One region of the Streptomyces sp. WMMC1477 genome, then DNA from elsewhere that is predicted to be linked to it. Evidence: riboswitches for the same ligand, from Rfam matches in the RefSeq annotation. Region 1 holds a riboswitch; each other region holds the start of a gene.
What was found. Region 1 has a riboswitch for cyclic di-AMP ahead of O7609_RS08020 (LysM peptidoglycan-binding domain-containing protein). Riboswitches for the same ligand answer to the same signal wherever they lie in the genome.
Positions count from the first base shown of each region.

Region 2: another riboswitch for cyclic di-AMP. It lies ahead of O7609_RS05620 (transglycosylase family protein); the one in region 1 lies ahead of O7609_RS08020 (LysM peptidoglycan-binding domain-containing protein).
Region 3: another riboswitch for cyclic di-AMP. It lies ahead of O7609_RS13470 (M23 family metallopeptidase); the one in region 1 lies ahead of O7609_RS08020 (LysM peptidoglycan-binding domain-containing protein).
Region 4: another riboswitch for cyclic di-AMP. It lies ahead of O7609_RS09945 (LysM peptidoglycan-binding domain-containing protein); the one in region 1 lies ahead of O7609_RS08020 (LysM peptidoglycan-binding domain-containing protein).

Region 1 covers NZ_JAPZBD010000003.1:1,752,041-1,759,283, forward strand. Annotated here, with positions in the region: gene O7609_RS08005 (DUF501 domain-containing protein) at 1-321, opposite strand, end outside; gene O7609_RS08010 (FtsB family cell division protein) at 384-884, opposite strand; gene eno (phosphopyruvate hydratase) at 1,000-2,280, opposite strand; gene O7609_RS08020 (LysM peptidoglycan-binding domain-containing protein) at 2,659-3,348, opposite strand; cyclic di-AMP (ydaO/yuaA leader) riboswitch at 3,355-3,510, opposite strand; gene O7609_RS08025 (transglycosylase family protein) at 3,775-4,836, opposite strand; gene O7609_RS08030 (cytochrome P450 family protein) at 4,951-6,195, opposite strand; gene O7609_RS08035 (DUF6479 family protein) at 6,421-6,807, opposite strand; gene O7609_RS08040 (nucleoside triphosphate pyrophosphohydrolase) at 6,865-7,243, opposite strand, start outside.
Region 2 covers NZ_JAPZBD010000003.1:1,187,003-1,194,245, forward strand. Annotated here, with positions in the region: gene nirB (nitrite reductase large subunit NirB) at 1-2,058, shown strand, start outside; gene nirD (nitrite reductase small subunit NirD) at 2,058-2,441, shown strand; gene O7609_RS05605 (protease inhibitor I42 family protein) at 2,554-3,027, opposite strand; gene O7609_RS05610 (hypothetical protein) at 3,180-3,458, shown strand; partial or broken gene O7609_RS05615 (AAA family ATPase) at 3,398-3,850, shown strand; cyclic di-AMP (ydaO/yuaA leader) riboswitch at 4,330-4,502, shown strand; gene O7609_RS05620 (transglycosylase family protein) at 4,568-5,812, shown strand; gene ppdK (pyruvate, phosphate dikinase) at 6,174-7,243, opposite strand, start outside.
Region 3 covers NZ_JAPZBD010000003.1:2,915,103-2,922,345, forward strand. Annotated here, with positions in the region: gene O7609_RS13455 (ABC transporter permease) at 1-275, opposite strand, end outside; gene O7609_RS13460 (ATP-binding cassette domain-containing protein) at 272-1,285, opposite strand; gene O7609_RS13465 (PP2C family protein-serine/threonine phosphatase) at 1,412-2,674, shown strand; cyclic di-AMP (ydaO/yuaA leader) riboswitch at 2,930-3,061, shown strand; gene O7609_RS13470 (M23 family metallopeptidase) at 3,073-4,122, shown strand; gene O7609_RS13475 (dihydrofolate reductase family protein) at 4,285-4,860, shown strand; gene O7609_RS13480 (DM13 domain-containing protein) at 4,918-5,499, opposite strand; gene O7609_RS13485 (hypothetical protein) at 5,566-6,252, opposite strand; gene O7609_RS13490 (DUF397 domain-containing protein) at 6,356-6,571, opposite strand; gene O7609_RS13495 (helix-turn-helix domain-containing protein) at 6,571-7,243, opposite strand, start outside.
Region 4 covers NZ_JAPZBD010000003.1:2,170,460-2,177,702, forward strand. Annotated here, with positions in the region: gene O7609_RS09935 (Ppx/GppA phosphatase family protein) at 213-1,145, opposite strand; gene O7609_RS09940 (hypothetical protein) at 1,284-2,036, shown strand; cyclic di-AMP (ydaO/yuaA leader) riboswitch at 2,670-2,881, shown strand; gene O7609_RS09945 (LysM peptidoglycan-binding domain-containing protein) at 2,886-3,620, shown strand; gene O7609_RS09950 (CYTH and CHAD domain-containing protein) at 3,727-5,244, shown strand; gene O7609_RS09955 (BACON domain-containing protein) at 5,280-7,148, opposite strand.

The DNA.
Region 1 (7,243 bases):
GTAGTCCTCGTGTGCCGCCCGGTACGCGGCGGCCAGCTCGGGGTCGGTGGCGAGCCGTTCGGTCATCTCCTTCATGACGCCCTCCGCCTCCAGGGTGCCGATGGCGGAGGCGGCCCGCGGGCAGGTCAGGTAGTACGTCGTGGGGAACGGCGTGCCGTCCTCCAGCCGCGGGGCCGTCTCGACGACGTCGGGCTGTCCGCAGGGGCAGCGGTGGGCGATGGCCCGCAGGCCGCGCGGCGGTCGGCCGAGCTGCGCCTTGAAGGCGGCGACGTCCGCGTCGGTGGGCGGCGTGGGGTCGGTCGGGGGCGGCGGAGTGTCCATGCGGGCGGTGTGTCTCTCGGGTCGGATCGTCAGGGGAGATGAGCAAGCGGAGGGGCGGGGGCTCAGCCCGCGTCGGCGCGGTCGAGGCCGTCGAACAGGTTGGTGTACCAGGCGCGGCCGGCGCCGCCGTCCTCGCCGCGGTGGCGCGGTGCGTCGGTCTCGTCGGCCCCGCCGGTCCCGCTCCGCACGATGTAGCCGCGCTCGCCGGTGCGGACGTAGTGCAGGTGCTCGCGGGCGAGCTGCTCGACGTAGGCCGGGTCCTGGAGGCGGGCCTTGAGCTCGCGCAGTTCGGCGACGCGCTCCTCGGTCTCCTTGAGCTTGCGGCGCTCCTCGGCGATGTCTGAGCGCTGGGAGACGTAGCTGCGCGTCGGGTAGGCGAGGGCGACGACGAGGGAGCACAGGACGAGTGCGAGGAGGGCGGCGCGCCCGGTGAGGCGGCTGCGGCGCGGCCCGCCGCGGAGCCGTCGGCTCTGCGCGCGGTAGACGCGCTCGGCGGCCTGCTCACCCAGCGCCCTGAGCCGGGTCGCGGTGGAGAACCGTTCCCGTTCCGGGGCACCTCCCAAGGGTCCACCTCCCTGATCGCTGTCCGAACGGTACGTCCCGGCCCACGGTACGCGGGACCGTGGGCCGGGACGCGGCGGCGTTCGACGTCGGCCGTCAGACGCCGGCCGTGAGACGTCAGCCCTTGAAGCGCGGGAACGCGCTGCGGCCGGCGTAGACCGCGGCGTCGTCGAGGATCTCCTCGATGCGCAGGAGCTGGTTGTACTTGGCGACGCGCTCGGAGCGGGCCGGGGCACCGGTCTTGATCTGGCCGCAGTTGGTGGCGACGGCCAGGTCCGCGATGGTGACGTCCTCGGTCTCGCCGGAGCGGTGCGACATCATGCACTTGAAGCCGTTGCGCTGGGCCAGCTCGACGGCGTCCAGGGTCTCGGTCAGCGAGCCGATCTGGTTGACCTTGACCAGCAGGGCGTTGCCGGCCTTGTCGTCGATGCCGCGCTGCAGGCGCTCGGGGTTGGTGACGAACAGGTCGTCACCGACGAGCTGGACCTTCTCACCGATCTGGGCGGTGATGGTCTGCCAGCCCTCCCAGTCGTCCTCGAACAGCGGGTCCTCAATGGAGACCAGCGGGTACGCCTCGGCGAGCTCGGCGTAGTAGGCGGTCATGTCGGCGGCGCTGCGGGACTGGCCCTCGAACTGGTAGGCGCCGTCCTTGTAGAACTCGGAGGCGGCGACGTCCAGGGCGAGCGCGATGTCGCGGCCGGGCGTGTAGCCGGCGGCCTTGACGGCCTCCAGGATGAGGTCCAGGGCCTCGCGGTTGGAGCCGAGGTCGGGCGCGAAGCCGCCCTCGTCGCCGAGGCCGGTGGACAGGCCGCGCTCCTTCAGGACGGCCTTGAGCGCGTGGTAGACCTCGGTGCCCCAGCGCAGCGCCTCGGAGAAGGACTCGGCGCCGATGGGCGCGATCATGAACTCCTGGATGTCCACGTTGGAGTCGGCGTGGGAGCCGCCGTTGAGGATGTTCATCATCGGCACGGGCAGCAGGTGCGCGTTGGGCCCGCCGAGGTACCGGAAGAGCGGCAGGTCGGAGGCCTCGGAGGCGGCGTGCGCGACGGCGAGGGAGACGCCGAGGATGGCGTTGGCGCCCAGCGAGGACTTGTCGGCGGTGGCGTCCAGGTCGAGCATGGCCTGGTCGATGAGGCGCTGCTCGGTGGCGTCGTAGCCCACCAGCTCGGGGCCGATCTGCTCGATGACGGCGAGGACCGCCTTTTCGACGCCCTTGCCGCCGTAGCGGCCCTTGTCGCCGTCGCGCAGCTCAAGGGCCTCGAAGGCGCCGGTCGAGGCGCCGGACGGCACGGCCGCGCGGCCGGTGCTGCTGTCGTCGAGGCCGACCTCTACCTCGACCGTGGGGTTGCCTCGCGAGTCGAGGATCTCGCGGGCTACGACGACGTCGATGGACGGCACGAGGTTCTCCTTCGTGTGGGTCGGTCTTCCTGAGGCAGGAGCCTAGCGGTCCGGTGGCCCGCGGTGGGCCTGCGGGCCGCGTCCGGGGCGAGGCGCCGCGGTGAATTCCCAGCTCAGAGGCGAACCAGGTTTTGTTCATTGACTGAAGATAATGCCGTCGTCTCGCTGTGCGGACGGATACGCCGACGGCTCGGCGGGCCCGCGGCGGGGGACCCGGCCGGCCCCGGCGCGAGGGCCGCGGCGGGCCGTCGCGGAGTGCACACCGGGTACACACCGGCCGGCACGGGGCGCGCGGCGGGCCCGGCACAGGGGACGCGTGCCGGGCCCGACCGCCAGGGTCACCCTCGGAGGGCAGCCCCCGAGGGTGACCCGCCCCGGTCACACCTCCAAGCGCTGACCGGGGAAGATCAGGTCGGGGTCGGCCCCGACGACGGCCTTGTTGCGGGCGTAGAGCTCCTGCCAGGTCATGCCGTGGCGGTGGGCGATGGCGGCCAGCGTGTCACCGGGGCGCACGACGTACGTGCCGCCCTTCCCCGACTGCCCCTTGGCATCCTGCTGCGCGGGGGCGGCCTGCTGGGACTGCGGCGACTGACCCTGCTGCGGCTGCGGCGGCCGGGGGCGCGGCTGCCGCTGGGCGGCAGCCCCACCCGGCGCCTGCGGGGCGACGTCGGCGGGCGGGGCGTCGGCCGTGAGGCCGCCCTCCTCGGCGCAGGCCCAGGCTCCCGGGCCCTGCATCTCCAGGAGCCGCTCGGCGACGGCGATCTGCTGCTCCTTGGTGGCCAGATCGGCCCGCGGCGCGTACCGGAGTCCGCCGGCCGCCTCCCAGCTCGACTGGGCGAACTGGAGTCCGCCGTAGTACCCGTTCCCCGTGTTGATGCGCCAGTTCCCGCTCGACTCGCACTGGGCGACCTTCTCCCAGGTGTCGACGGAGGCGGCTTGCGCGCTGCTCGCCATCACCACCGGGCCGCCGACAGCGGCGCCGGCGAATCCGGCGAGCGAGGCGGCGAGGCGGACGACGACGGGCTGACGGTTACGACTCTTGGCGGAGTCCTTGTCGGTGAACAGCATGGACGGTCTTCCTCACCGGACGCCTGCGAGGTGAGCTGTCGGGTTCGGACGCGTGAGTCGCCCGGTCCGGCGCGGCGTTCCCGCGCCGGACTTCACCCCGAGCCGCCTGGGCGGCACTCGCCTGGTTCCCCCGCTCCTGCCTGCGGTTCGCGGACGCGACGATGTTCCCGCCGACCGTCGGCAGGATTCGGCGTGACGGTCGACGACCCCACGGGAGTGGGCGATGCGAACGTAGACCTACCACAATAATCCGATCAAACACCCCTGAAACCGACACGAGGGGATGACTTGACGCCTCGTCATATCGATTCCGCAGGTCCCGGCACGCTTGCCCGGGGCCCGCAACCCGGACACGCCGACAAAGGAATGTGACGATCGTCACATTGCATCCGGACGGGTGAGGTCCGCTCCTTCCCGGGCCGTCAACTACTCCTGAACGAGCGGAAGTCGAAGCTCCTGCCCGGGCAGAATCAGGTCCGGGTCGGCGCCGACGACAGACTCGTTCGCCGCGTACAACGCGGGCCAGCCGCCGTCCAGACCCTGCTCCGCGGCGATCCCGGACAGCGAGTCCCCCGCGGCGACGAGGTACTCGACGGCCGGCCCCGCCGGAGCCGCATGCCGCCCGGAGCCGCGCTCGGAGCGGTCCGCCGCCTCCCGGCCGGACTCCCTCGGGTCACGGTCGCCCCGATGACGCCCGGTGCCCTCCGTGCCGCCGTCGGAGTCGACGTCCGGAGCGGAGGAGTCCACGTCGGGGGCGGACGGGTCGCCCGGGGTGGAGGAGTCCACGTCCGGAGCGGAGGAGTCGCCCGAGTCGCCCGGCACTCCGGTCGGCGTCTCACTCGGCCTCTCGGGCGGCGTCTGACCCGGCGTCTGCCCCGGGCGCCCGGTCGCCGCGGCGGAGGGCGCGCCGGACCCGGCGTCGGACCGCTCGCCGGAGCCCGGCTTCTGCTCACCCGGGGTCGCGTCCGCGTCGGGAGCCGCCGGCGTCCCGGTCGCCCCCGGGGTGCCCGGCTCCGGCGCGCCCTCGGCCGGGTGCTCGGCGTCACCCGTGCCGTCCGGCCCGCCGGGGGCCGGGGGCGGCTGGGGCGCGGGCGTCTCGGTCACGCCGTTGACCGCGGCCGTGAGGCCGCTCGTCACGGCGCACGAGGGCCAGGCGTCCGGGCCCTCCGCCGCGAGGACCGCCTCGGCGACGGCGATCTGCTGCCCGCGGCTGGCGAGGTCCGGGCGGTCGGCGTGCACGGTGCCGCCGTACTGCTCCCAGGTGCGTTGGGTGAGCTGGAAGCCGCCGTAGTAGCCGCTGCCCTCGTTCGCGCTCCACGCGCCGCCGCTCTCGCACTCGGCGACGCGGTCCCACACGGCCCCGTCGGCGGCCTGGGCGCCGGAGGCCGCGAAGAGCGGCAGGGCCATCCCCGCGCCGGTCACCCCCGCGGCGACGACGACGGCAGGGGCCTGACGAGGGCGACGATGCCGCCCGCTCCCGGAACGCATGCGGTGACCTCTCCTGAGACGACGAGCGGTCCCGCGACGGGGTCCGCTGACGGCGGAAACCTAACGTCGAACACCCGTCCATCACAACCCAGTGTCGCAAGGATCACGCGACGGTCACGGACTGTCGCCGACTGACCCCCCGTCAGGCGTGAACTCGACGGGCAGGCTGCGCAGACCGCGCATGATGAGGCCGCCGCGCCACCGCAGTTCCTCCGGTTCGGCGGCACATCGCAGGTCGGGGAGCCGGCGCAACAGTGTGGCGAGTGCCGTCTGCCCCTCCAGCCGGGCCAGCGGCGCGCCCAGGCAGTAGTGGATGCCGTGCCCGTACCCCAGGTGCTGGTTGTCGCGGCGGGCGAGGTCGAGCATGTCCGGGTGCGGGAACTTCGCCGGGTCCCGGTCGGCCGCCGCGAGCACCACCAGCACGGGGTCGCCCGTCTCGACGCGCTGCCCGCCCAGCGTCAGCGGCTCGGTCGCGAACCGCCAGGTGGCCAGCTCCACCGGGCCGTCGTAGCGCAGCAGTTCCTCGACGCCGGTCTCCAGCAGCGCCGTGTCCCCCGCGGCCAGGGCGTCCTGGAGCCGACGGCGCTGCTCCGGGTGGCGCAGGAGCGCGTACGTGCCGTTGCCGATGAGGTTGACCGTCGTCTCGAACCCGGCGAACAGGAGGATGAAGGCCATCGCGGCGGCCTCGTTCTCGGTGAGGTGCTCACCGTGGTCGCTGGCGCGGATGAGCCCGGAGATCAGGTCGTCCCCGAGGTCGTCGCGCTTGCGGTGGATCAGCTCGGCCAGGTAGCCGCGCATCTTCTTCACCGCGCGCCCCACGCCGCCGCGCGGCCCCCCGCCGTGGCGGAGCATCATGCCCGCCCAGTCCCGGAAGTCGTCCTGGTCCTCGGCCGGGACGCCGAGCAGGTCGCAGATGGCGTAGATCGGCAGCGGGAAGGCGAACTCGTGGATGAGGTCGGCGCTGCCGCGGGCCGCGAAGCCGTCGATGAGGCCGTCCGTCAACTCCTGCACGCGCGGCGCGAACGCGGCCACGCGCCGCGGGGTGAAGGCGCGCGAGACGAGACGGCGCAGCCGGGTGTGGTCCGGCGGGTCGATGTTCAGGAGGTGCGTCATCAGGTTGGCGCTGCGCTCGCCGGGGATGCCGACCTTCCCCTTGCCGTGCGCCCGCTCGCTGTGCGCGCCCGGGTTCTTGCTGAGCCGCTGGTCGGCGAGGGCCTGGCGGGCGTCCTCGTACCGGGTGACCAGCCACGCCGAGACCCCGCTGGGCAGTTCCGCGCGGTGCACGGGCGCGTGCTCCCGCAGCCAGGCGTACGCCGGATACGGGTCGGCGGCGAACTCCCGGGTGAAGAGGTCGGGCATCGGGGGGCGGTCGTTCACGTTCACCACGCGAAACTAACCCGCGCGCCCCGGCCTCCGCCCACCCCCTCCACGGGCCGCCGTGCGGGCCGGACGGCGTTCCCCATGCCGAGCCCGAGGAAGCCGGGGCTCCGGGTTCGCCGTCCCGCCGGACGTCGGGCCACCCGGCCGTACGCGGCCGGGGCGGGTGCGCACGGTGCGTGACGGGCACGGGTACGCGCGGGCGCGTCACTTCGGGACGTCGCCGCCGCGACTGCCGAAATCCCAGCGGCGCCGCCCGTCCGTCTTTCCCCGGTGCGTGCCCCAGTTCCCGATCTCGTTCGGGTACCGGCGCCTGCCGTCGTGCGGCATCTCGTCCGGCTCCCGCAGCTCCCGCTCGTGCCCGGTGCTCCCCGTCACCTCGGCACCGTGCCCGGTGGTGTCCCGGTGCCCCGGGTGCTGGAGCGGAGGCTGGGAGCGGCCGACGCTCCGGCGGATCTTGTGGACGCCCACCGTCACCGTGAGGACCAGCAGGACGGTGATGACGATGCCGATGAGCAGGGGGCCGAGACCGACCAGATGGTCCTCCGCAGCCTGCCCGGCGTCGGCCAGGCGTGTCGCAAGGCTCTCGTTCATGGCCGCCGAGTACCCCGGAGGCCGCACCTTACGCAGCCCCGCCGGGCCGGGCCCGCCTCAGCTCGGCGACGCGTCCGCCCCCGTCGCCGTCTCCGCCGTCCCGGTCGCCTTCCCGGTCGCCGTCTGCGCGGCCGCCGAACGCTGCTCCTGCGCGATGATCGCGTCCCGGTACGCGCGGGCCGCCGCCCGCAGCGCCGTCTCCGGGTCGACGCCCTCCGCCTCGGCCCGCACGGCCAGCCCCAGCAGCTCGTAGCCGACGCCCACGCCCGCCGCGGGCACGTCGAGCCCCGCCGTACGGGCCCGGCCCGCCAGCTTCGCGGCCAGCGCCAGCGCCGGCTGCCCCAGCGGCACGCCCTCGGTCACCGACGTCCGGCGCTTCTCCACGGCCTTCGTCCGCCGCCAGTGCTCCTTGACGTCCTCCGCCGTCTCCGCCGTC
Region 2 (7,243 bases), 570 kb from region 1:
GACCGGCTCATGGCCCTCCAGGTCGACGCGGGAGGCGGCGCCGCGCTGCGCCGCAAGATCGAGGACATGGGCCTGAGCGTCCACACCGGCGTCGGCGGCAAGGAGATCACCGCGGGCCCCGACGGGCGCGTGACCGGCATGGTCCTCTCCGACGGCTCGACCGTCGACACCGACATGGTCATCTTCTCCGCCGGAGTCCGCCCCCGCGACCAGCTCGCCCGCGAGTGCGGCCTGGACGTCGGCGAGCGCGGCGGCATCGTCGTCGACGAGCGGTGCCGCACCAGCGACCCGGCCGTGTACGCCGTCGGCGAGTGCGCCAAGGCGGTGGACGGCATGGTCTACGGACTGGTCGCGCCCGGTTACGAGATGGCCGAGACGGCCGCCGCCGCCATCGCGGGCACGGTGGACGCCGAGGGCTTCACCGGCGCCGACACCTCCACCAAGCTCAAGCTGCTCGGCGTCGACGTCGCCTCCTTCGGCGACGCCCACGGCACCGCCGAGGGCTGCCTCGACGTCGTCTACGCCGACTCCCGCGCCGGCGTCTACAAGAAGCTCGTCATGGCGAAGGACGGCACGCTGCTCGGCGGTGTGCTCGTCGGCGACGCCGATGCCTACGGGCTGCTGCGCCCCCTCACCGGCAGCGTGCCGCCCGCCGACCCCGAGTCGCTCGTCCTCCCGGCCGGGGTCGGCGCCCCCGCCCAGCTCGGCCCCTCCGCGCTGCCGGACGAGGCCGTGGTGTGCAGCTGCCACAACGTCACCAAGGGCACGATCCGGGGCGCCGTCACCGAGCACGACTGCGCCACGGTGCCGGAGGTCAAGAAGTGCACCAAGGCCGGCACCGGCTGCGGAAGCTGCGTCAAGGTGCTCGGCCAGCTCTTGGGCGACGAACTCGCCGCCCAGGGCATCGAGGTGGACCCGGGCCTGTGCGGCTGCTTCGGCCAGACCCGCCAGGAGCTGTACGAGATCGTCCTCGCCCTGCGGCTGAGCTCCTTCCAGCAGCTCCTGGACGGCCACGGGCGCCCCGAGGCGCGCGGCGGCGAGGGCTGCGAGATCTGCAAGCCGGCCGTCGCCTCGATCATCGCCTCCCTCGCCCCCGTCATCGGCGCGGGCGGGTACGTCCTCGACGGCGAGCAGGCCGCCCTCCAGGACACCAACGACCACCATCTCGCCAACCTCCAGCGCAACGGCTCCTACTCGATCGTGCCCCGCATCCCCGGCGGCGAGATCACCCCGGAGAAGCTGATCGTCATCGGCGAGGTCGCCAAGGAGTTCGGCCTCTACACCAAGATCACCGGTGGCCAGCGGATCGACCTCTTCGGCGCCCGGGTGGACCAGCTCCCCGTCATCTGGGCCCGGCTGGTGGACGCCGGCTTCGAGTCCGGGCACGCCTACGGCAAGGCGCTGCGCACCGTCAAGTCCTGCGTCGGCCAGACCTGGTGCCGCTACGGCGTGCAGGACTCCGTGAAGATGGCCATCGACCTGGAGCTGCGCTACCGGGGCCTGCGCGCCCCGCACAAGCTCAAGTCCGCCGTCTCCGGCTGCCAGCGCGAGTGCGCCGAGGCCCAGAGCAAGGACTTCGGCGTCATCGCGACCGCCAACGGCTGGAACCTCTACGTCGGCGGCAACGGCGGCGCCACGCCCCGCCACGGCGACCTGCTCGCCCAGGACCTCTCCGACGCCGAACTCGTCCGGCTCATCGACCGGTTCCTCATGTTCTACATCCGCACCGCCGACCGGCTGGAGCGCACCTCGGTCTGGCTGGAGCGTACCGAGGGCGGACTCGACCACGTCCGGGACGTCGTCGTGCACGACTCCCTGGGCATCTGCGACGAGCTTGAGGCCATGATGGCCGAGCATGTCGCCGGCTACCGGGACGAGTGGGCCGAGACCCTGGACGACCCCGAGCGGCTGCGGCGCTTCGTCTCCTTCGTCAACGCCCCCGACGCCCCCGACCCCTCCGTGCGGTTCGTGCCCGAGCGCGACCAGACCAAACCCGACCTGGAGATCCTGGCCGGCCCCGACCTCCCCGTCCGCACCCTCGAAGGAGCGCAGAGCTGATGACCGACGTCCTCATCCCGGAAGGCTCGGAAGGCACCGCGGCCGACACGGCGACCCTCGTCCGCGTCGAGGTGCGCACCCCCGGCGGCTGGGCCGCGGTGTGCGACAGGGACCACCTCGTCACCGGCCGCGGCGTCGCCGCCCTGCTGCCCGACGGCAGTCAGATCGCCCTGTTCCTCGACCGCTCCGGCGTCGTCCACGCCATCGGCAACCGCGACCCGTTCACCGGCGCCTACGTCCTCTCCCGCGGCCTGCTCGGCTCCGTCGGCGGACAGCCCTTCGTGGCCTCCCCGCTGCTCAAGCAGCGCTTCGACCTCGCGACCGGGCGCTGCCTGGACGACGAGACGGTCGCCGTTCCGGCGTACGCCACCCGGCTGCGCTGACCCGAGCCCGGCGCCGCCCTGCCCTGTCCATATCCGGCGGCGCCGCACCTCTCCGGGCTCCCGCCGGGCCGTGAGCGGCCCGGCGGGCCCCGGCGCCACGCCGGGGCCCGGCTCACCCCCGCACCGTGATGGTGAAGGTCACCGCGTCGGCGCCCTCGGACTTCTCGTGTTCGGTGCCGCACCCGTCGCAGTGGCGGAGCCAAAACCGCGTGGTGCCCGCCGACGCGGCCCGGAACGTGTAGGAGTGCGTGCCCCCGGCCCCCGGCTCGGTACCGCCGCTCTCGTACCGGTCGTCGGTCAGCGTGACGACCCGCGGGTCGGGCTCGGGGTCGAGAACGGCCCACCTGTAGGGGGTGGACTGGTTCTCCTTCAGCGCGATGGTGAACGTCTCCCCGATGGAGACCTCCACCTCGGTCCGCTCCAGACCGTAGGTCGGTCCCGGTTCCGGTTCCGGCGTGATGTCGCTGGGACTCGTGACGGGGAGGGGTTCACTGTCACCGTCATCGCCACCGCAGGCCCCCAGGGCGAGCGTCGCGGCCAGCACGAGGCACGCGAAGGCCCTCGGCCGACGGGCTACGGCGGTCATGGTCCATCCGGGACGTGCTCGCCGCATGGTCCCCCCCCCCAAGCTCTCCGGCCGCACCCGGCCCGAACCAGCGGGAGGCGGCTTCGACACACCGCTGAGCAAGGTCCCATGCGGGCGGTCCCCGGAGCAAACGGCGGACTCGTGTGAAGGGGATGGACCGGGACGCGGAGATCCACCGGGCGACCGCGCGGTTGCGCGCACTGCGGCGCTTCGGGCTGGACCTGTGCCTCGGTCACATCGTCGGCGAGGACGACGGCGAGCGCCTGTACGTGGGGCGGCTCGGGCTGACGGACCGTACGGGGCGCCGGCTGCTGCTGGACTGGCGCTCCCCCGCCGCGGAGCCGTTCTTCGGGGCCACCCACGCCGACCGGAGTCCTGGCCGGAGCGGCTCCGGAGAGTCGGGCTGGACCGGGTCGAGCTCGCCTCCCTGACCGTCAACTACCGGACGCCGGAGGAGGTCATGGCGGAGGCGGAGCCGGTCATCCGGGAGGCGCTGCCGGACGCCAACGTGCCCACGTCCGTCCGCGGCTCCGGGGTCCCCGTCACCCACGGGTCCGTCTCGGAGCGGGACGCGATCCTCGACGCATGGCTCGCCGAGCACGCCGAGGGGGTCGCGTGCGTCATCGGCGACCCGACGTTCCAGGGCACGTCCCGCGTCCGCTCGCTGACCCCGGAGCTGGCGAAGGGGCTGGAGTTCGGCCTGGTCGTCCTCGTCGGCCCCGAGCGCCTCGGCGAGGGGATCGCGGGGGCGGTCGACCGCTACGTCGCGATGACGAGGGCCACCCAGCGGCTCGTCGTCCTGTCCGGCTCACCGGCGGTCTGAGGGACCCGGTCACGGGCCCCGGGGCCGGGGGCCGTGACCGTTCAGGTGGACGGGAACGCGGACCTGCGGGTGACACGGAAGGCGGACCGGAGGGTGGTCCGAGGGCCCGTCAGGACGCTCTGCGCGTTTGCGTAGGGAATCGCCCGATATAAGGGCTCGACACGACGATCAGGTGACAGGACTCACAACCCCCTCCGCTCCGCCGCTGCACTCCCCCCCCGGGCTTTTTGCCTCCCGAGTGCCAAATTCATCGTTGACCAGGGAGTTTCGGACATACGGAAAGATCCGGAACCTTACCCTCGGAATCAGCACCGGTGCACACGGTGCCGGACCGGGGCCCGAGTCCGGCGTGCCGGAACCCGGCGCTCGCGCGCGCTGCTTGTCTGGCGCAAACGCTTGTGATTACGGTTCGTCCGCCCCCGCATCGGATGCGGAGGCCCCGCCGCCGGGACGCCGAATCCTGCCGCCCGGCCGGGGGGACACCAGGAAGCCCAGGCGGCAGGAGCGGGGGAACCAGGTAAGCGCCGTACCGCGTATCCGTACCGGTGCGGCTAGGGGTGAAGCCACAGCCCGACGCGTGACGCGTGGGGACGTGGCCGGGCTACTCCGGCCCGAATCCGACAGCTCACCTCGCAGGCGTAGGAGAGGAACACACCTATGCCCCGTGGTCGTCATCGCCGTCCGCGCAAGCCCCTGATATCCCGTCACGTAGCCCGCGTGTCCCTGGCCGTCACCGCCGGTGGTGTCGCCGTTCCCCTCGCCGCCGCGGGCTCCGCGAGCGCCGCCGACGTCTCGGTGTGGGACAAGGTCGCCCAGTGCGAGAGCACCGGCAACTGGTCCATCAACACCGGCAACGGCTTCTACGGCGGCCTGCAGTTCCAGCAGTCCTCCTGGGAGGCCGCGGGCGGCACGCGGTACGCGCCCCGCGCCGACCTCGCCACCAAGGACCAGCAGATCGCCACCGCCGAGCGCCTGCTGGAGATGCAGGGCCCCGGCGCCTGGCCCACCTGCGGCCCCCGCGCCGGCCTGACCCAGGGCGGCCCGGCCCCCGAGATCACCCCGGCCGGCGCCTCGGCCGAGGGTGAGCGGAAGGCCGAGCAGGCCAAGGCCGAGCGGCCCGCCGAGAAGGCGGACAAGAAGGCGGAGAAGAAGCCTGCCGCCAAGGCCAAGACCGAGGCCGCCGCCGAGGACTACACCGTCGTCAGCGGCGACACCCTCTACGGCATCGCCACCACGCACGAGGTGGACGGCGGCTGGCCGGCCGTCTACGAGGCCAACCGCCAGGTCGTCGGCGCCGACCCCGACCTGATCTTTCCGGGTCAGCGACTGAGCCTGGACGTCACCCAGGCCGCCACGCCGACGCCGAAGCCGGAGAAGTCCGGGAAGAAGGCCGAAGCCGACAAGGCGGAGAAGAAGGCCGAGAGGAAGGCGGAGAAGGAGGAGCAGCCCGAGGCGGAGAAGCCCGCACCGGCTCCGGAGCCCGCCAAGGACGCGCCCAAGCCCGAGCCGAAGCCCGAGCCCAAGGCCGAGGAGCCCGCCGAGAAGGCCGCCCCGGCCAGCGGCTGGGTCCGCCCGGTCAACGCCTCGATGAGCACCCCCTACCGGGCCACCGGCTCCTACTGGGCCAGCGGCTACCACACCGGTGTGGACTTCTCCGCGCCGTCCGGCAGCACCGTCCGCGCGGTCGGTGCGGGCACCGTGGTCTCCGCCGGCTGGGGCGGCTCGTACGGCAACCAGATCGTCATCAAGCACGCCGACGGGCGCTACAGCCAGTACGCCCACCTCTCCTCGCTCTCCGTCTCCGCGGGCCAGAGCGTGAGCGGCGGCCAGCAGATCGGTCTCGTCGGCTCCACCGGCAACAGCACGGGTCCGCACCTGCACTTCGAGATCCGCACCGGTACCGGCTACGGCTCGGACATCGACCCGCTGGCCTACCTGCGGGCCAAGGGCGTCGCCATCTGACCCCGAGCCATCGGCTCACCCACGGCGGAACCGGCCGTGCCGCACCGCGGCGCGGCCGGTTCCGCCGTTCCGGGTCTCAGCGGGCGGACGCCGCCACCTCGGCCACCAGACGGCTGGTGACGGGGACGGGCACCCCGTGCCGGCCGGCGGCGCGTTCGTCCGAGGGGCGTCACCGACGAGGTGGGCGGCCCCTTCCGCGGCTGAACCGCCACCGGGGCCCCGGACTGACCGGCTGACGGGCCCGGGCGGAGCAAAGGGGGCGGTACGGCACCTCCGCACAGGTGCCGTACCGCCCCTCTTCCGGATGCCGGGACCGCCGCGCGGTGAGGGTTCGGCTGCGGCGGCCCCGGCAGGCGGTTGGTCAGCGGCTGTCGCTGCCCACGCTCTCCGCGGCGGCGCGGCCGGCCTCCAGCCGGGCCACCGGGATGCGGAACGGGGAGCAGGAGACGTAGTCCAGGCCGACCTCGTGGAAGAAGTGGACGGACTCGGGGTCGCCGCCGTGCTCGCCGCAGACGCCCAGCTTGAGGTCGGGCCGCGTGGCGCGGCCTGCGGCCACGGCGTCGGAGACGAGCTTGCCGACACCGTCCTTGTCGATGGTCTCGAACGGCGAGACGCCGAAGATGCCCTTCTCCAGGTAGGCCGTGAAGAAGCTGGCCTCCACGTCGTCCCGGCTGAAGCCCCACACGGTCTGCGTGAGGTCGTTGGTGCCGAAGGAGAAGAAGTCGGCGGACTCGGCGATCTGACCGGCGGTCAGCGCGGCGCGCGGCAGCTCGATCATCGTGCCGAGCGTGAGCTTCAGCTCGACGCCGTGCTCGCGCTCGATCTCGGCGATGACGCGCTCGGCGTCCTCGCGGACGATCTCCAGCTCCTGCACGGTGCCCACGAGCGGGATCATGATCTCCGCGCGCGGGTCGCCCTTGGCGGCCTTGCGCTCGGCCGCGGCCTCCGCGATGGCCCGCACCTGCATGGTGAACAGGCCGGGGATGACCAGGCCCAGGCGGACGCCGCGCAGACCGAGCATCGGGTTCTGCTCGTGCAGCCGGTGAACGGCCTGGAGGAGACGCAGGTCGTTCTCGTTGCCGTCCTCGCGAGCCTCCGCGAGCGCCACCCGCACCGAGAGCTCGGTGATGTCGGGCAGGAACTCGTGCAGCGGCGGGTCGAGCAGCCGGACGGTGACGGGGAGCCCGTCCATCGCCTCGAACAGCTCCTTGAAGTCGCCCTTCTGCAGCGGCAGCAGGGCGGCCAGGGCCTCGTCGCGCTCGGTGTCGGCGTCGGCGAGAATGAGCCGCTCGACCAGTTCGCGGCGCTCGCCGAGGAACATGTGCTCGGTGCGGCACAGGCCGATGCCCTGGGCGCCGAAGCGGCGCGCGCGGGCGGCGTCCTCGGCGTTGTCGGCGTTGGCGCGTACCCGCAGCCGGCGGACGCGGTCGG
Region 3 (7,243 bases), 1.2 Mb from region 1:
GTGTACATGGTCATGAACAGGGTGTTCTGCACGATGATGCCCGGCAGCGCGTACTGCAGGTACGCCTCCGGGCTGCCGGCCATCTGGCCGCCGAAGACGTAGGTGAAGAGGAACACGAACATGATCGGCGTGATGCTGTAGTCGACCAGTTCGAGCGGGTTGTGCTTGACGGACACCAGACTCCGCCAGGCCATCGTGCCCGTCTGCCGCAGGCCCGCTCCGGGGCGCACCCGCCCGCTCTTGGAGAGCGGCGCGGTGATCGTCGTCGCCGTCATGACGCACCTCCCGCACTGCCCACGCGCTCGAACGCGCCCTCGTCCGGCTGCGCGGCCTCGTCCTCGGGCCGCTGCTCCGGCTCCGCGCGGTGACCGGTGAGGGCGAGGAACACCTCGTCCAGCGAGGAGCGGCGGAGGGCCAGCTCGCCGATCGCGATGCCGGCGCCGTCCAGGCGTCGCACGACGGCCGGCATCAGCTCCGGCTCCTTCACCGGCGCGATGACGAGGTCGCCCTCGATGTGCGTCTGATCGCCCGCGGCCTCGGTGACGAGCGCGTGCACGGCCGGGAGGTCCTCGGCGTGGACGGGACGCAGCTGCAGCACCTGCCCGCCGACCTCCGACTTCAGCCCGTCCGGCGTGCCCTCGGCGATGACGTGCCCCTTGTCGATGACCACGATCTCGTCGGCCAGCTTGTCGGCCTCCTCCAGGTACTGCGTCGTCAGCAGGGCCGTCATCCCCTCGGCGACCAGGCCGCGCAGCATGTCCCACACCTCGCCCCGGCTGCGGGGGTCGAGGCCCGTCGTCGGTTCGTCGAGAAAGAGGATGCTGGGGCGGCCGACCAGGCTCGCCGCCAGGTCCAGCCGGCGGCGCATGCCGCCGGAGAACGTCTTGACGGCCCGCCCCGCCGCCTCCGCGAGCTGGAAGTGCTCCAGCAGCTCGGCGGCGCGGGCCCGCGCCTCCTTCCGGCGGATGCCCAGCAGCCGGCCGATCAGCAGCAGGTTCTCCGTTCCCGTCAGGTTCTCGTCCACCGCCGCGTACTGGCCCGTCAGGCCGACGGCCGCCCGAACGTGGCCGGGCTCCCGCACGACGTCGTGGCCGGCGACGAGGGCCCGCCCGGCGTCCGGCCGGATCAGCGTCGCGAAGATCCGCACCGCCGTCGTCTTCCCGGCGCCGTTGGGCCCGAGCAACCCCAGGACCGTGCCCGTACGGGCGGCGAGATCCACCCCGGCGAGGGCCTGGGTCTCCTTGAAACGTTTGGCCAGGCCTTCTGCCTGGATCGCGTAGGTCATGGCAAAGGTCCCTCCATCCCTTTCGACAACTGTGACCCACGGCACTGACATTCCGCCCGAGATGCCGGAAACCGGGTTTCTCCTTAGATTTGACGAAAGGATGACGAATCGTTGAGGGGCCTCCGGATGCCGCCAGACGACCGGCAGCGCGCGCTCGGAGCAGATCCCGGCGGTCACGACGACCTCACCGGCAGGCGTCGCCGAGAGGCGGACGCGACCGAGGGCCAGCGGGGGCCGACGGCCGGTGCTCATCTGCCCCCCGATCCGCTGCGCGAGCTGATCGGGCCGCGCCCGAACGCCTTCCTCCGGCGGGCCGCGCTCCTGCTCCCACCGCTCCTCATCGTCATCGGCGTCATCGCCCAGAGCCTCACGCCGCCGGACATCGTCTTCTCGTCCGTCTTCGCCGCCGCCCCGCTCGTGGCCGCCCCGCTCTACTCCCCCCGCGCCACCGCCGCCACCGGGTTCGTCGCCGTCGTCACCCTGATCTGGCTCATGCACGTCATGAACGGGGTGACCCTGTTCGAAGGTGCCCTGAAGGCCGCGACCGTCACCACCGTCTCCCTGCTCGCCCTGGTGCTCAACCGAGTGGTGCGCCTCGGCGCCCAGCGGCTGGCCACAGCCCGGGACGTCGCCGAGGCCGCCCAGCTCGCCCTGCTGCCGCCACCGGAGCACTGGCTGAACCACCTGGAGATCGCCGCCCGCTACCAGGCCGCCCAGCGGGAGGCCAGCATCGGCGGCGACCTCTACGCCGTGCAGGACACCCCGCACGGCGTGCGGCTGCTCGTCGGCGACGTCCGGGGCAAGGGGCTGGAAGCCGTGGGCGCCGTCGTCATCGTGCTCGGCGCCTTCCGGGAAGCGGCGGAGGAGGAGGCGGACCTGGCGGTGGTCGCCCTCCGGCTGGACCGGGCCCTGCGCCGGGAGGGCAGGCGCCGCACCGACACCGTGGACTCCTTCGAGGGCTTCACCACGGCCGTCCTGGCCGAGATCACCCCGGCCGGGCGGCTGCGCGTCGTCAACTGCGGCCACCCCCCGCCGTGGCTCCTGCTCCCCGGCGGGCGGCTGGAGAGCCTGGAGCCCGCCGGGTACGCGCTCCCCCTCGGGCTCGCCGCGCTCCCGGGCGAGGACGCCGAGAAGCCGCCGGTGGGCGAGGTGGCGTTCCCGGTCGGTGCCACCCTGCTGATGAACACCGACGGCCTGACCGAGGCCCGGGGCCGGGACGGCGTCTTCTACGAGCCGTCCCGGCGGATCAAGGAGGAGTGGGCGCGGTACGGGCCGGAGGCGCTGCTCGACGAGATCGTCGCCGACGTCGCCGAGTACACCGGCGGTCCGCCGGCCGACGACCTGGCCCTCCTCGCCGTGACCCACCGTGACCGGTCGGACCGTCTCTGATGACGACTTGGCCACGATCCCCGGATGGAGGGCAACCCCGGACGTGGTGAATATGCCCGGTTCCGTCCGGTCGTGGGGTGAACGTCCAGGCGAGAGCCGTCTCTTGTTACCGAGAAGGCTTGGAATATGAGCCGCGGGTCTATTAACGTTCGATAACGCAGCGCGGTCGTCACCGCCGCCACAAGAGGCGGCACCGTGCGCCTTGGCCGAATCCTGACAGTGCATCGACTGGCAGCACCACCGCACCACCGCACCACCACCGCACCACCAGATGCACCCAGGGAACCGGGGAACCACTTCATGGGGTGAATCGGGCGCCCATGCCCGTAGGAGACCTTCCTGCTCCGAACCCGTCAGCTAACCCGGTAGGCGAGAAGGAAGGAAAGGAGAACGCCTCCGTGGCGTCGAGCAGGCAGGCCGCCGAAACCGCGTACGCGGGCGAGGAGTCGGACTCCTACCCGGTGTACGGCCCGTCCGTCGAGGACGGCGCGACGTTCGCCGAGTGGAACCCGACCGCGGACACCGTCCGCCCCGTCCGCGGCCGCCACCGCGTCGCCAAGCAGCGCTCCGGCATGGCCCGCAGCAGCGCGGTCCTGGGCGTCGGCATGGTCGCGGCCATCGGCGCCGGCGGCATGGCCACCGCCAGCCCCAAGGCCAGCGTCCCGCTGAGCATGCCCGACATGGACCTGCCGGGCCTGGACGGACTCGCCGACGGCATATCCATCGGCGGTGCGGACGACGAGGCGGCCCCGCTCGCCGCCCCCCTCACCCAGGCCGGTCTCACCGACTCCGAGCTCGCCGACGGCACCACCGACGCCGGCGAGGCCCTGCGCAACCGCATCCTCGCCCAGGCAGACCAGCAGCGCGCCGCGGCCGACGCCGACTCCCGCCGCCAGGCCGCCGCCGAGGCCGCCACGTCGGCGGCCGGGGAGGCCGAGAAGAAGGCCGAGGCCGAAGCCGCCGCCGAGGCCGCGGCGGAAGCCGAGCGCAAGCGCAAGGCCGAGGAGGAGCGCCGGCGCAAGGCGGAGGAGGAGCGGCTGCGCAAGCTCGCCGCCAGCTACACCCTCCCGCTGGCCAACTTCCAACTCACCTCCGGCTACGGCGAGTCCGGCAACATGTGGTCCAGCGACCACACCGGTCAGGACTTCGCCGCGCCCACCGGCACCCCGGTCAAGGCCGTGCACTCCGGCACCATCAAGGAGGCCGGCTGGGCCGGAGCCTACGGTTACCGCATTGTCCTGGAGCTGGAGGACGGCACCGAGATCTGGTACTGCCACCTCTCCTCGATGACCCGCACCAGCGGCACCGTCACCACCGGCGACACCATCGGCCGCGTCGGCTCCACCGGCAACTCCACCGGCCCCCACCTCCACCTGGAGGTCCGGCCGGGCGGCACCGACACCGTCGACCCGCTCGCCTGGCTGCGCGCCAAGGGCCTCGGCATCTGAGTCCGCCCGCGCCCCACAAGCCCCCGGCGGCCCCGACGTCCATCCCCCCGACGCCGGGGCCGCCGGTGCGTCGTCCCCCTCCCGCCGGCCCGGGGCGCCCCGGGCCAGGGCCGCGCCACACGATCACGCCCGCCTGCGCGTCGGAGACGTCCAAGGAGGACCGTGCGCAAGCTCGTCTACTACATCGGCATGTCACTCGACGGCTACATCGCCGGCCCCGACGACGAGGTGGACTTCTACCCCGTCACCGACGACCACGTCGCGCACATGAACACCGCGTACCCCGAGGTCCTGCCCACGCACATCCGTCGCCAGCTCGGTGGCGCCGACGAACCGAACCGCGTCTTCGACACCATCGTGATGGGCCGCGCCACCTACGGCCCCGCCCTGCGTGTGGGCATGACCAACCCCTACGCCCACCTGCGCACCTACGTCCTGAGCCGCAGCCTCACCGTGTCCCCCGACCCGGCCGTCACCGTCACCGACGAGGACCCGCGCACCCTGGTGCGCCAGCTCAAGGCCGAGGACGGGCCCCTGGACGTCTACCTCGCCGGCGGCGGCAAGCTCGCCGGACCCCTGCTCCCCGAGATCGACCGGCTCATCATCAAGAAGTACCCCGTCGTGGCCGGGGCCGGTCTCCCCGCCTTCGACACGGCCTTCCAGCCCACGCAGTTCACCCTGACCGACAGCCGCACCTTCGGAGGCGGCTGCGTCGTCCTCACCCTCGACCGCGCCTGACCGCACGCCGGTTCGGTGGACGGGGTGTCCGCGCCCGCCGAACCGGCGCGCCGCCCGTCACACCCGGGCCAGCTCCGCCGCCCCGAACGAGACGTCGAACCGGTCACACCAGATGCTCACGCTGCTGTAGAGGTCCAGCTCGGCGTCCCCGGGGAGCGTGTAGTTCTGGTTCCCCTTGTTCCCCTTCAGCTTGCCCAGGTTCAGGTACTCGCCGTCGTCGAAGACCTTCCAGCCGTCCTTGCCCGGCAGCACCTCGGCGTCCGAGAGCCACACCTTCAGGTCCGGACCGTTACTCGTGTCCAGCCCCTCGATCCGCAGGATCCGCTCGCCGTCGGCCAGCTCCACGATCCGCACCGTCCCGCTCGTGGCGTGCTCGTGAGTGACGAAATCCCCCTGCGCCAACGTCAACGGCCCGGCCGGAGCCTCCCGCTCGGGCTCCCCCTCCGCCTCCGGGCTCCCGTCCGCGTCCGGGCTCCCGTCCGCGGACGCCTCCGGCTGCGGACTCGCCGAGGGCAGCGCCTCGTTCACCGTCTCGTCCGTCCACAGCTTCCATGGCTGGAACAGATACAGCACCACGCCCGCCGCGACCAGCCCCAAGGCCAGTGCTCCCGCGACGATCGGTCTCGTCAACCGCCCCATCGTCAACCTCCCGGCACACACACCATCCAGTGCCCCGACAACGCCGCCGCGCCCCGCCGAGTTCCCTCACCCTGAGCGCGCCAGCGGGTTGGGCAGCGTGAGCCCCTCGTCCGCCAGCACCCGTGAGGCCTCACCACACAGCCGGTGGTCGGCGGCCACCCGCCGCACCCACTCGTCCGGCGACGTCCCCAGCACCGCCCGCAGCCGCGCCGACCCCCGCAGCAGCTCACCCATCACCTCGCGCTGCCCGCCGGCCGGCCGCACCCCGCCCCCGCGCCCCGCCAGCAGGCCCCGCTCGGACACGTAGACGTCGGCGTCCCCGGGCCCGCCGTCCACCGGGAACCGCTCCCCGGCCAACCGCCTCCGCCGGTAGTTGGCCCGCTCCGAGGCGTCGACGACCCGGAGCTGCTCGCCGTCCAGCCACAGCAGCACCAGCTCCGTCCACCGCCCCGGAGCCGCGTACGGCGTGTACGCCACGTACCCGGCGACGCTGACATGGCCCGAGTGCCCCACCGCGAGCCCGCCCACCCGCACCGGCACCATCGGCACCGTTCCCGACACCCCGCCCACCGCGAACTTGTGCCGCAGCTGCGCCGGTGCCGCGTTCGACCCCACCGCCAGCACCGGTATCCGCCCCTCGGCGCGCAGCTCCGCCACCGTCATCCGCGCGGGCGGCCGCAACTCGTCGTCCACCAGCAGCCCCGGCTCCGCCACCGCCCGCCCCGGGTACAGCAGCGGATCCAGCAACGGCACACCCCCGAACCCCAACTCCTCCAACGACCCCCCGCCCCTCACCGCCGCGGCTGCCCGTACACCCGGCCCACCCGCACGCGGAGGCGTGCTACGGCGTCCGTGATCACGCAAGCCCTCCTGCCCGGAGAGCGGCCACAAACGAGCCCCAGGGCGCCTCCCCGAACTCCAGCGACCTGCCCGCAGGTACCTTGCTGTCCCGCACCCCGGTCACGGTGTGAGGAAAGAAAGCCACCTCGACACACTCGGTGCCGCTGCCGCCACTGTAGGACGACTTGAACCAGCTGGCTTCACTGTCACCTTGCTGCCGCGACTGCCCCATCAAAGCTCCTCCATAGCCACACGGATCAGGGCCTCGGTCTTCTCGATGTCGAGTGCCTGGGCCCTGAGATACTCGAACGCCAACCTATAGCGCTCAAGTTCCTTGGGCTTCTCCATGAACAGGCTGCCGCCCAGGACGTCGACGTAGACGACGTCAAGAGACGGCGAAGGCCCGCCCAGGATCACGAAGCTGCCCAGTGCAGCCGCGTGGGCGCCAGACGAGAACGGCAGTATCTGCACCGTGACGTGTGGAGAAGCCGCACACTCGAGTAGATGGCCGAGCTGTTCCCGCATGGTGTCCGGACCACCGACGAGGCGGCGGATCACCGCTTCGTCCATGACGGCCCAGACGTGCGGAGGCTCTGCCCGCCGCAGCAACTCCTGCCTCTTCATGCGGATGTCCACCATGTGCCGGACCTCCTGATCCGTGCACCGCATCTCCGATGCCCGGTGCACGGCCTCCGCGTATGCCCGCGTCTGGAGCAGCCCCGGAACGTAGACGGCCGCGTAGTGGTCCTCACGGACCACCTCGTTCTCCAGCGTCAGCAGGAGATTCATGGACTCGGGGATCGGATCCGCCAGCGAATGCCACCAGCCTTGGATCTTCGCGCCCTTCGCCAGTTCCACGAGCGCGGAGCGTTCCTCGTCGCTGGCCCCGTACTCACGGCAGAGG
Region 4 (7,243 bases), 420 kb from region 1:
CGCGCGTAGCGAGCCCCGCACGATCTTGAAGTTTTTTTCACCCCGAGCGGGCGCGAGGTGACGCCGCGTCAGCCGGAGCGGCACGCGGCGCACGCCCGCACGGCCCCGGCGGTGCGGGCGGCAGCCGTGCGGGCGGCGGCCCGGCGGGGGGGCGCGGCGGGCGGTGGGCGGCGTGGCCCGGCGGGCAGTGGGCAGCCGGGCGCGGCGGGCGGTCACACCGAGCGCAGCAGATCCAGCCGGCGCAGGATCACACCCTCGCGCAGCGCCCACGGACAGATCTCCAGCGTCTCCACCCCGAAGAGGTCCATCGCCCCCTCGGCGACGAGCGCCCCGGCCAGGAGCTGGCGGGCCCGGCCCTCCGAGACCCCGGGCAGCTCGGCGCGCTGCTCGGCCGTCATCGTGGCGAGCCGCGGCACCCACTCCTCCAGCGACGTGCGGCTCAGCTCCCGCTGGACGTACAGCCCCTCGCCCGAGCGGGCCGCCCCGCCGAGTCGGGCGAGCTGCCGGAACGTCTTCGACGTCGCCACGACGTGGTCGGGGGCGCCCAGGCGGCTGAAGGTGCCCACGACGCGGGCGATCTCGGTCCGGACGTGGCGGCGCAGCGCCCGCACGTCGTCCGGGTCCGGCGGGTCCCCCGGCAGCCAGGACGCGGTGAGCCGGCCGGCGCCCAGCGGCAGGGAGACGGCGGCGTCCGCCTCCTCGTCGAAGCCGCAGGCGATCTCCAGCGAGCCGCCGCCGATGTCGAGGACCAGCAGCCGCCCCGAGGACCAGCCGAACCAGCGGCGCACCGCGAGGAACGTCAGCCGCGCCTCGTCCGGGCCGGAGAGGACGCGCAGCCGGACTCCGGTCTCCTGCGCGACCCGCCCCAGCACGTCACCGTCGTTCGAGGCCTCCCGCACGGCGGAGGTCGCGAACGGCAGGAGGTCCTCCACCCCCATGTCCTCGGCGACCTCCAGCGCCTCCTTGACGGTGGCGACCAGCCGTTCCACGCCCTGCGGGGTGATGGCCCCGTCCTCGTCGAGCAGTTCGGCGAGCTTCAGCTCCGCCTTGTGCGAGTAGGCGGGCAGCGGACGGGCACCCCCGTGCGCGTCCACCACCAGGAGGTGAACGGTATTCGAACCCACATCGAGGACACCGAGTCTCATGAGGAAGAACGCTAACGCGCCGGCCCCGGTGGTCGCGCCCCGTGCCCGTACGCTGGAGTCGTGAGCAAGACGAACGCGAAGAAGTCGGGCAAAAGCCGGAAGGCCGGCGGGAACATCGGCGGCGAGCAGCGTCGGGCCATGGGCGAGGAGGTCGACCTCGACCACACGCGGGCCTGGGTGGAGTTCCCCGACCCGGCCGACGAGGATCAGGTCTTCCGCTGCGACCTGACCTGGCTCACCTCCCGCTGGGGCTGCATCTTCGGCAACGGCTGCCAGGGCATCCGGGCGGGGCGGGCCAGCGACGGCTGCTGCACGCTCGGCGCGCACTTCTCCGACGAGGACGACGAGCGCCGCGTCACCGAGCACGTCGAGCGGCTGACGCCGGAGGTGTGGCAGTTCCACGACGAGGGCATCCGCTCGGGCTGGACCGAGGTCGACGAGGACGGCGAGCGCAAGACCCGGCGCTACGGCGGGGCCTGCATCTTCAACAACCGCCCCGAGTTCCCCGGCGGCGGAGGCTGCGCCCTGCACCTGCTCGCGCTGCGCGAGGGGCGGGAGCCGCTGGAGACCAAGCCGGACGTCTGCTGGCAGCTCCCGATCCGCCGCGACTTCCAGTGGGTGGAGCTGCCGGACGGCGAGCAGAGACTCCAGGTCTCGATCGGCGAGTACGACCGGCGCGGCTGGGGCGCGGGCGGCCACGACCTGCACTGGTGGTGCACCGGGGCACCGGCGGCCCACCAGGGCGCGGACCCCGTCTACGTCTCCTACCGGGCCGAGCTGACCGAGCTGATGGGCAAGGACGCCTACGACCGGCTGGTGGAACTGTGCGAGACCCGGCTCGCCGCCCAGCTCCCCCTCGCCCCCCATCCCGCGGACCCGCCCCGCCCCTGACCGGCCCGAGCGGCCGGTCAGGCCGGGCCGCCGACCGCCGGGCCGCCGGCCCGGCGGTTCGGCACCGCGGGAGCCCGGCCACGGGAACCCGGCACGGGCGGAGCACCGAGCGGCACGAGAGGCGACGCCAGGCGCCATGCCCCCGGGGAGCGTCACGCGGAGCCGCCGGGGACCGGCGGGGTCTCGGCGAACCGCCGAGACCCCGCCGCCTCCCGCTCCCCATCCCTGCGAGCCATTCACCCCGAAAAAGCCTTGATGTCCGAATTAAAGCCATCGACTCCAGAGGCGGATGCCTGAATTCAAATGTCGGATTTGCCAGACTATGTGAATAGGCGTGGTGAGCGTCACACGGAAAGTCGACCGCTGGGCGCAACCACGTGGCGACCGCCATACGGCCTTCGACAACTCCCCGGAAAAAAGGCCCTCTTACACATCGCCCCTCACCTTCCCTCTCACACACGGAAAAGGCACAGACGCGTTCTGTTGCAGAATTCCTCATGATCGTCGGTTGGGCGCCAAATGTCGGTATCCCTGCTGCTTGTCCCCGGCGAAATCCCTGTGTTTATGTGTGTCCGCTCCCGACCCACCTGGGGGGAGTCCCGACCCGGACGCCGAATCCTGCCGCCCGGGCCATGGGGTAAAGCACCACGTCACCGCGGCAGGAGCGGGGGAACCAGGTAAGCCGCCGGACACGGGTTTCCGTGACCGGCTTGGGGTGAAGCCACGCCTCTCGAAGCGCCGTGCCACATACGGCACCAGCGGGCCCCGAGGGCCTTTCGAGGGAAATGGCCGGGCAACTCTCGCCCGAATCCGACAGCTCACCTCGCAGGCGTAGGAGAGGACACCCCTATGTCTCGTGGCCGCCACCGCCGCGCCCGCACCGCCCTCAACACCCGCAGCGTTTCCCGGCTTTCCCTCGCCCTGACGATCGGCACCGCGGGCTTCGCCATGCCGCTGGTCGCCGCCGGCACCGCGCAGGCCGCCCCCACCTCCGTCGTGCAGAAGCCCGCCGCCGCGCCGCAGGCCAAGGCCGAGGCCGAGAGCCACACCGTCGTGTCCGGCGACACCCTGCACGGCATCGCCACCGACCACGAGGTCGAGGGCGGCTGGGAGGCCCTGTACGAGGAGAACGAGGAGACGGTCGGCACCGACCCGAACCTGATCCTCCCCGGCCAGGAGCTGACCATCCCGCAGGCCGAGGCGCGCGGCACCGAGGACCGGGCCGACCGTTCCGCCGAGCGCACCGTCGCCGCCAAGAGCTACACGAACAACCTGGACGGCTGGATCCGCGAGGCCCTGGACATCATGGCCGAGCACGGCATCCCGGGCACCTACGAGGGCATCCACCGCAACATCATCCGGGAGTCCAGCGGCAACCCGAACGCCATCAACAACTGGGACATCAACGCCCAGCGCGGCACCCCGTCCATCGGGCTGCTCCAGGTCATCAAGCCGACCTTCGACGCCTACCACGTCGCGGGCACCCCGCACGACCAGTACGACCCGGTCGCGAACATCGTCGCCGCCTGCAACTACGCGGCCGACCGCTACGGTTCGATCGACAACGTCAACGGCCCGTACTGAGCCGACCGACGCGCACGCACGCTGCCGGCCACCGCCCCCGCGGTGGCCGGCAGCGGCCGTTTCCGGTCCCGTTGCCCGGCCGCGGCACCGGGCGTAGCGTCCAGACATGGTGGACGCCGTGCGCGAGACGGAACGCAAGTACGAGGCCGCCGACGACATCGAGCCCCCCGACATGCGGGTGCGCGGGGTCGGCTCCGTCGTCGACGCGGGGCGGCAGCGGCTCGACGCCGTGTACTACGACACCGCCGACGGACGGCTGGCAGCCGCCGGGATCACCCTGCGCCGCCGGACGGGCGGGTCGGACGACGGCTGGCACCTCAAGTTCCCGGTCGGGCCCGACGTCCGCGAGGAGATCCGGGCGCCGCTGGCCCCGGAGGTGCCGCGGGAGCTGATCGCGCTCGTGCACTCCCGGGTGCGGGAAGCGCCGCTCGTGCCGGTGATGGAGCTGGTCTCCGAGCGCCGGGCCCGCGGCCTGCGCGACGCCGAGGGCACGCCGCTCGCCGAGGTGTCGGTGGACCACGTCCGGGCCCGACGCCCCTCCGGGGCCGCCGGGCGCCCGGCGCGGTGGACCGAGGTCGAGGCGGAGCTTGCGGCGGACGGGCGGCCGAAGCTGCTGGACCGGATCGAGAAGCGGCTGCTGGCCGCCGGGCTGCGGCGGGCCCGGGCGGCCTCCAAGCTGGAGCGGGCCCTCGCGGAGACGGCCCCGGAAGAAGCGCCCTCCGGGAGCGCCCCCGAGCCTGCGGCGCCAGCGCCGGGGACGGCCGGGGCGTGCGTGCTCGACTACGTCCGGGAGCAGGTCGAGGCCCTGGTCGCGCTGGACCCGGCGGTGCGCCGCGACGTGCCCGACTCGGTGCACCGGATGCGGGTGGCCACCCGGCGGCTGCGGAGCTGCTTCCGCTCGGCCTCCCCCGTCCTCGACCGCGCCGTCACCGACCCGCTGGGCGAGGAGCTGCGCCGGCTCGCCGCCGGGCTCGCCCAGGACCGTGACCGCGAGGTGCTGGCGGAGCGGCTCTCCGGGCGGCTGGCCGAACTGCCGCCCGCGCTGCGGCTCGGTCCGGTCGCCGACCGCCTGCGGGCGGAGGACCGGGCACGGCGGGGCGGCTCACGGACCCGGGCGATCGAGGTCCTCGACGACCCGCACCACCTCGTCCTGCTGCGCGAGCTCGACGAGCTGCTGGCCGACCCGCCCTTGCGGCCGGCCGCCGAGCGCCCCGCACCCGAGGTCCTCGCCCGCGTCCTGCGGCGGGACGTCGAGCGGCTGGACGCCCGCGTCGGCCGGGCCCTGGAGCTCCCGCCGGGCGACGAGCGCGACCGCGCGCTGCACGAGGCCCGCAAGGCCGCCAAGCGGGCCCGCTACGCGGCCGAGGCGGCCCGTCCCGCGCTGGGCAGGCGGGCCAAGCGCGCCGCCCGGTCCCTGACGTCCGTGCAGAAGCTGCTCGGCGAGCACCAGGACAGCGTCGTGGCCCGGCGGGCACTGCGCGAGCTGGCCCTGCGGGCGCACACGGCCGGGGAGCCCTCGTTCACCTACGGCCTCCTCCACGCGCGGGAGGCGGCCCTCGCCGAGGGGTACGAGCGGGAGCTGCCACGGCTGTGGCGCTCGGTGCACGGGCGGCTGCCGGGCTGAGCCGCCCCAGCGCCCCGGCCGGGCTCGGCCCCGGCTCAGCCCGGGGTCGAGGAGGGTTCCGTCGAGGGCTCGCCGCTCGGGTCGCCGGAGGGCGGGGGGTCGCTCGGCCCGGGGTCCTGCGGGGGCTCGGAGGGCCCGGGGTCAGGTGCCGCGCCCTCCCCCTCGACGGTGACGACGGCGTCGGCCGGGGCGATGTGGATGCGGGCCGACCAGGTGCCGGCGGGCTCGGCGTCCCGGTCGACGGTCACCCTGACGGTGGCCGACTCACCCGGTCGCAGGGTTCCGGAGGTGTGGCTGAGCCGCAGCCAGGCGGCGTCGGTGGAGGCGGACCAGGAGACCGGGGAGCCGCCCGGGTTCCGCAGCGTGATCACCGTGGCCCCGTCCGCGGTGCCGGCCTCCACGGTGAGGCGGGAGGGCGCCGGGGCCGTCGTCGCACCGCCGTCCGGCCCCGGGGAGGGGGACGGCTCGGCGGGCGTGCCGCCCGGGTCAACGGGGTGGTCGGCGGCGTCCTCTCCGGGGTGCTCGCCCCGCTCGTCGGACGTCACGGTGACCGCGGGACGCCCGTCGCCGGAGCGGCCGCCCGGACCGAGGTCGCCGTGGGAGTGCTCCCCGTCCGGCGGGTAGCCGCGGGCGCCGTCCTCGTCCTCGGCCTCCACCGCCGTCACGGTGGCCTCCTCGCGGGCCTCGCCGGTCAGCGGGGCGCCGCGGTAGGCAGCCCACACGGCGAGCACGGGCGCGGCGATGACGGTCGCGACGACGGTGGTCGTGACGGCCCGGCTGCGCAGCTTCTCGCGGCGTGCGGTGCGGTCGCGGTCGGCGAGCGGGAAACCGCGGCGGTCGAAGCGGGGCGCGTGCAGCAGGCGGGCCCGCTGGGCGAGCAGCAGGGCGGCGTGGACGGCGGGACGCGGGGCCACCAGCAGCGGCAGGCTGCCGGTACCGGTGGGCGCGGTGCCGGGCCAGGGCCCATTGGCGGCGAGCCGTTCGGCGCTGCGGCGGCAGCCGGGGCACTCGTCGACGTGCCGGACGAGCTCCCGGCACAGGGCGGTGCTCAGGCGCAGCTCGCCCTGCCGGCTGCCGGCCGCGATCGCGGCGACGGTCGGGCAGCCGCCGGTGGCGACGACGGCGAGCGCGGCCCGGGTGCGCTCGACCTCGCAGGCCCCGCTGGACAGCAGCTCCCGGGTGACGGCGGTGGGGCGGGCGAGCACGGCGGCCACCTCGTGGACCGGCAGCCGGTGCCGGACGGCCAGCTCCAGCGCCTCGCGCTGCTCGGGTGCCGTGCCGGCGGCCTCCGGCCAGGCGAGCGCCCCCAGTTCGCGGCGCCGGCGCTCGGCGGCCCGGGGGGAGAGCGGCTCGGCCGGCACGGCGTGGGCGTTGGCGTTGAGCCGGCGCAGGCAGGACCAGCGGGCGAGGGCGTAGAGCCAGGGCCGGTGCTGCGCGGGGTCGGTGGGCGCGCGGTCGCGCAGCCGCTGGCGTTCGGCGACGGCGAGGGCCTCGCCGAGGGCGGCGGTGGCGGTGTCGTGCTCGCACATCACGGACAGGCAGTAGGTGAACAGCCCGTCCAGGTAGGCGTCGAAGTGCGCGGGCGGCCTGAGCCCCCTCCGCTCCCCGGATTCCCCGGGGTTCCCGGATTCCCCGGGCTTGCCGCGTTCCCGGGACTTCCCGCGCCCGCCGGGCCTTTCGGACCCCCCGGAGGCAGGGTCGGCAAAACGTTCGGCCGTACGCATCGGCATGGGCTCTCCCGTGCCCTCCCCGGCGCGTTTCCGCGCGGCCCGCTGCTCCCGCTGGGGGACGACGCGGTGGGCGCCCGTGCCGGGCCGTCCGGCGTGCCGGCCGGACGACGCGGCACGCCGGGCGCGCGGCGCGCTGCCGGTGTCGGGGTGCTGCTCGCGCCTGCTCGTCATCATCCGGCGACGGTAGGCGGCGCGCGGGGGCGCATTCCGCCCGCGCACCCGGGATTCGCCCGGACGAGTGACGATCTCACTCGAACGAGAACGGCCTC